DNA from 2 places in the Escherichia fergusonii ATCC 35469 genome. Region 2 is predicted to be linked to the other one. Evidence: predicted binding sites of a transcription regulator. Region 2 holds the regulator's gene; the other holds the start of a gene.
What was found. The regulator CRP, encoded in region 2, controls carbon source genes, mostly activating them, when cyclic AMP is high. The targets are predictions, from matches to a motif close to ATGTGANNNNNNTCACAT.
Positions count from the first base shown of each region.

Region 1 (3,154 bases), 2.0 Mb from region 2:
ATAGAACTTTTGTAATCCCCTTCGAAGTCGATTTTAACTTCTGAACGGTATGTCAGGCCCCAACGATTATCTTTATCCAGTTCATAAAGAATACCGGCGTTCCAGCCAAAGCCCCATTCGTCACCTTTCAGATGAGCAATTTGAGAATCCGGGGTATTAATACCATTGGTTAACGAAGCGGGCACCCCCGCGGCAATCAACTGTTGAGACAACAATGGTCCCAGCGAACCGGCGTAGCGCTCAATTTTTGCTTTGGCATAAACAGCATCAAAACCAAGACCAAAGCTCCAGTTGTTATTCAGACGGTAAGCACCACTGAGGTTAAAGTTAATGGTTTGCAGATCAGTTTTACCACCGTAAATACCTGCGGAATAGCTGTCGGTAAATTCCGTAGCCAGACCGTAGTTGGACGTTATTGAAGCCCCCCAACCAAACTGATCGTTAATCGGCGCGACAAAGTGCAGGTTAGGAACCCACGCAGTTGGGGCGATATTTTTGGCGTTTGCACTCTGGCCGGTTAAATCAGAACGTCCGGTAATATCTACATCGGGATCAATATAAACCGCACCGGCTGAAAATGTCGGACGATCAAACATGGTAATTAATGCCGGGTTACGACTGACGTTTCCTGCGTCATCGGCGATAGCGCCTTCACCCGAATAGGCCCGACCAAGGCCAGAGGAAGAAAATTCGTTTAACTGAAAGCCTGCTGACCAGGCCTGGGTGGAGATAAGTGCCACTGCGACTGCGAGAGCAGACTTTGTAAACAGGGTTTTCTGGCTCATGACCATAACCTCAAAAAATTTATTTTTATACAAACTATGTTACGTGCCGTAACAGGAGCGCGAAGTGTAGGGTCTGAGGTACGACTTAGAAATCAGACCAGTGGCGAGAGTATAGGTCGGACCAGCTGGAATGTTGCAAGTATGTTTATGAGATTTTTCAAAAGTGATCTAAGAAACGAGATCCAGCTGGCAAAAATGTGGGGTTGCGCACTCACCCTGTTGAATGAAATTTGTTTTAGATCATTTTTAATTGTGATTTCGGTCACTTATCCGATTTTACATAATTCTCGACTGGAGCACCGTTTTTCAGCGGAGTAAAATATTCCGAACATTTATCTGGCACCCTGGGTGCAAATACAGAGGAAATCTACAATGAGTAAATGCAGTGCTGATGAAACCCCGGTTTGCTGCTGTATGGATGTTGGCACCATCATGGACAACTCCGATTGCACCGCGTCATACAGCCGTGTGTTCTCTACCCGTGAAGAAGCAGAAGAAATGCTGGCGTCGCTGAGCGAGAAAGCACGTAGTGTTGAATCTGATCCGTGCAAAATTGTTCCAACCTTCACTGAAGAGTCTGATGGCGTTCGTCTGGACGTCGATTTTGTCTTCGCCTGCGAAGCTGAAATGCTGATCTTCCAGTTAGGGTTACGTTAATCCCTTCCTGTTAACGCCTCTGCCGTTTACTGCGGTAGAGGCGTTTTCTTTTGTGTCCATACTTCAATTTGCATGTGCTGCGTCTGCGGGTTATTCGGCCCCTTTATGGGCCTCACTCCTTACAGGGCAATCCATGCGGATTTGTCGCTTACCCCAGTCACTTACTTCTGTATGCTCCAGGGAATTCACTCGTATGTCGACTTCCTGTTTAGCTCATGTCTTCTTCCTCTGTGTCCTGGCTCTCAATTTCATTTATCTTCGCTTGGCTAAATGTAAAAAATTAGTTAAGACTATGATCAGGTCCGACCACTTAATTATAATTTTTACAGGGGATTGTTATGGGGCAGGTTTTACCGCTGGTCACCCGCCAGGGCGATCGTATCGCCATTGTTAGTGGATTACGTACGCCATTCGCGCGTCAGGCGACAGCTTTTCATGGCATTCCCGCTGTTGATCTGGGAAAAATGGTGGTAAGTGAACTACTTGCTCGTAGTGAAATTCCTCCTGCTGCGATTGAACAACTGGTGTTTGGTCAGGTGGTACAAATGCCGGAAGCCCCCAACATCGCACGTGAAATTGTGTTGGGCACAGGGATGAGTGTTCATACCGATGCATACAGCGTCAGCCGCGCTTGCGCGACCAGCTTCCAGGCGGTGGCAAATGTTGCTGAAAGCCTGATGGCAGGAACCATACGTGCAGGTATCGCCGGAGGAGCTGACTCTTCTTCAGTATTGCCTATTGGCGTCAGCAAGAAGCTGGCGCGGGTATTAGTTGATGTTAATAAAGCCAGAACGCTGGGCCAGCGGCTGAAATTATTTTCTCGTCTGCGTCTTCACGACTTATTGCCTGTACCGCCTGCGGTTGCCGAATACTCCACTGGCTTACGTATGGGCGATACCGCTGAGCAAATGGCAAAAACTTATGGCATTACCCGTGAACAGCAGGATGCATTGGCACATCGTTCGCATCAACGAGCAGCTCAAGCGTGGAGCGAAGGCAAACTGACGAATGAGGTGATGACAGCTTATGTTCCGCCTTATAAAGCGCCATTGAGTGAAGATAACAATATTCGTGGTAATTCCACACTTGCCGATTATGCCCGCTTGCGCCCGGCATTTGACCGTAAGCATGGCACGGTAACCGCAGCGAACAGTACGCCACTGACGGATGGCGCAGCTGCAGTCATTATGATGACAGAAAGCCGGGCAAAAGAACTTGGACTAACACCGTTGGGATATTTACGCAGCTATGCTTTTACAGCCATTGATGTCTGGCAGGACATGTTGCTCGGCCCGGCATGGTCGACACCACTGGCACTGGATCGTGCAGGACTGACACTGGCAGATCTTACACTGATTGATATGCATGAAGCCTTTGCAGCGCAGACGTTGGCCAATGTTCAGTTGCTCGGTAGTGAACGTTTCGCCCGCGATGTGTTGGGGCGCGCTCATGCGACAGGAGAGGTCGATGACAGTAAATTTAATGTGCTGGGGGGCTCCATCGCTTATGGTCATCCTTTTGCCGCTACCGGCGCACGAATGATTACCCAAACGCTCCATGAACTTCGTCGTCGAGGCGGCGGTTTCGGGTTGGTGACAGCCTGTGCTGCTGGTGGTTTAGGTGCAGCAATGGTTCTGGAGGCGGAATAATGGACATGACATCAGCATTTACTCTTAATGTACGCCTGGACCACATTGCTGTGGTAACTATTG
Region 1 is NC_011740.1:835,954-839,107, forward strand. Features, by position in the region: gene fadL (long-chain fatty acid transporter FadL) at 1-785, opposite strand, end outside; gene EFER_RS04220 (YfcZ/YiiS family protein) at 1,158-1,442, shown strand; gene fadI (acetyl-CoA C-acyltransferase FadI) at 1,781-3,091, shown strand; gene fadJ (fatty acid oxidation complex subunit alpha FadJ) at 3,091-3,154, shown strand, end outside.
Region 1: EFER_RS04220 (YfcZ/YiiS family protein) is a predicted target of CRP. The motif match lies at 1,036-1,053, and genes of this name have one in related genera.

Region 2 (3,154 bases):
TTTTCGTAATCTGGAAGGGATCGATTTCCCCTGGCTGCTGGCGATGTTGCAGGGCTCATTCATTTCCCACATCAATACATTAGTGGTGCCGGGCGGTAAAATGGGTCTGGCAATGGAGTTAATTATGCTGCCACTGGTGCAACGATTGATGGAAGGAAAGAAAATCGAGTAACTCTGCTAATATGCCGGATAAACAATTATCCGGCATCGTACTCCTGACATTAAATCACGCGGCAACCACTTCATACGAGTGAGTAATATTCACCGCTTTTTCCAGCATCAACGCCACTGAACAATATTTCTCGGCAGAGAGATCTACCGCACGCGCAACTGCTGCGTCTTTCAGGTCGCGACCGGTGACGATAAAATGCAGATTAATGTGCGTAAACAGGCGTGGTGCCTCTTCGCGGCGTTCAGAGGTCAATTTTACTTCACAATCGACAACATCCTGACGCCCCTTTTGCAGGATAGAAACCACATCAATGGCGCTACAACCACCCGCCGCCATCAACACCATTTCCATCGGACTTGGCGCTTTATCGCCAGAGTTGCCGTCCATTAAAATCTGGTGACCAGATGCGGATTCGCCCAAAAAAGTTAACCCTTCGACCCACTTCACTCGCGCTTGCATTTTTGCCACTCCACTGCATCAAATTTATTCACAGCGTACGCGTACTGACCAAATCGCGCAACAGAAGGCGACCTGAGTCAAGCTGAAGCGAGACACCAGGAGACACACGGCGAAAGCTATGCTAAAACAGTCAAGATGCTACAGTAATACATTGATGTACTGCATGTGTGTAACGGACTTCACATAACAGATGCAGTACGTATTTGACAGCCTCTTCCCAGATAGCGGGAAGCACATTTCGGCAATCCAGAGACAGCGGCGTTTTCTGGCTCTGGAGAAAGCTTATAACAGAGGATAACCGCGCATGGTGCTTGGCAAACCGCAAACAGACCCGACTCTCGAATGGTTCTTGTCTCATTGCCACATTCATAAGTACCCATCCAAGAGCACGCTTATTCACCAGGGTGAAAAAGCGGAAACGCTGTACTACATCGTTAAAGGCTCTGTGGCAGTGCTGATCAAAGATGAAGAGGGTAAAGAAATGATCCTCTCCTATCTGAATCAGGGTGATTTTATTGGCGAACTGGGCCTGTTTGAAGAGGGCCAGGAACGTAGCGCATGGGTACGTGCGAAAACCGCCTGTGAAGTGGCTGAAATTTCGTACAAAAAATTTCGCCAATTGATTCAGGTAAACCCGGACATTCTGATGCGTCTGTCTGCACAGATGGCGCGTCGTTTGCAAGTCACTTCAGAGAAAGTGGGCAACCTGGCGTTCCTCGACGTGACGGGCCGCATTGCACAGACTCTGCTGAACCTGGCAAAACAACCGGATGCCATGACTCACCCGGACGGTATGCAAATCAAAATTACCCGTCAGGAAATCGGTCAGATTGTCGGCTGTTCTCGTGAAACCGTGGGACGCATTCTGAAGATGCTGGAAGATCAGAACCTGATCTCCGCACACGGTAAAACCATCGTCGTTTACGGCACTCGTTAATCCCGTCGGAGTGGCGCGTTACTGAGTAGCGCGCCATTTTGTTTCCCCCGATGTGGCGCAGACTGATTTATCACCCCGATATCAACTATGCACTACGACAAACGCTAGTGCTATGTTTGCCCGTGGCCGTTGGGTTAATGCTTGGCGAATTACGATTCGGTCTGCTCTTCTCCCTCGTTCCTGCCTGTTGCAATATTGCGGGCCTTGATACGCCTCATAAACGTTTTTTCAAACGCTTAATCATTGGTGCGTCACTGTTTGCCACCTGTAGCTTGCTGACACAGCTGTTACTGGCAAAAGATGTTCCCCTGCCCTTTTTGCTGACCGGATTAACGCTGGTGCTTGGTGTCACTGCTGAGCTGGGGCCATTGCACGCAAAATTGCTTCCCGCATCGCTGCTCGCCGCCATTTTTACCCTCAGTCTGGCGGGATACATGCCAGTCTGGGAACCGTTGCTCATCTATGCGCTGGGCACTCTCTGGTACGGATTGTTTAACTGGTTTTGGTTCTGGATCTGGCGCGAACAACCGCTACGCGAGTCACTAAGTCTGCTGTACCGTGAACTGGCGGATTACTGCGAAGCCAAATACAGCCTGCTTACCCAGCACACCGATCCTGAAAAAGCATTGCCACCACTGCTGGTGCGCCAGCAAAAAGCGGTCGATTTAATTACTCAGTGCTATCAGCAAATGCATATGCTTTCCGCGCAAAATAATACTGACTACAAGCGGATGCTGCGTATTTTCCAGGAGGCGCTGGATTTACAGGAACATATTTCGGTCAGCTTGCATCAGCCGGAAGAGGTGCAAAAGCTGGTCGAGCGTAGCCATGCGGAAGAAGTTATCCGCTGGAATGCGCAAACTGTCGCCACTCGCCTGCGCGTGCTGGCTGATGACATTCTTTACCATCGCCTGCCGACGCGCTTTACGATGGAAAAACAAATTGGCGCACTGGAAAAAATCGCCCGCCAGCATCCGGATAATCCTGTTGGGCAATTCTGCTATTGGCACTTCAGCCGCATCGCTCGTGTACTACGCACCCAAAAACCGCTCTATGCCCGTGATTTACTGGCCGATAAACAGCGGCGAATGCCGTTACTGCCGGCACTGAAAAGTTATCTGTCACTAAAGTCTCCGGCGCTACGCAATGCCGGACGACTCAGTGTGATGTTAAGCGTTGCCAGCCTGATGGGCACCGCACTGCATCTGCCGAAGTCGTACTGGATCCTGATGACGGTATTGCTGGTGACGCAAAATGGCTATGGCGCAACCCGTCTGAGGATTGTGAATCGCTCCGTGGGAACCGTGGTCGGGTTAATCATTGCGGGCGTGGCGCTGCACTTTAAAATTCCCGAAGGTTACACCCTGACGTTGATGCTGATTACCACCCTCGCCAGCTACCTGATATTGCGCAAAAACTACGGCTGGGCGACGGTCGGCTTTACCATTACCGCAGTGTATACCCTGCAACTATTGTGGTTGAACGGTGAGCAGTACATCCTTCCGCGTCTTATCGATACCATTATTGGTTGTTTAATTGCTTTCGGCGGTACCGTCTGGCTGTGGCCGCAGTGGCAGAGCGGGTTA
Region 2 is NC_011740.1:3,386,172-3,389,325, forward strand. Features, by position in the region: gene EFER_RS16720 (phosphoribulokinase) at 1-172, shown strand, start outside; gene EFER_RS16725 (OsmC family protein) at 227-631, opposite strand; gene crp (cAMP-activated global transcriptional regulator CRP) at 936-1,568, shown strand; gene EFER_RS16735 (YccS/YhfK family putative transporter) at 1,619-3,154, shown strand, end outside.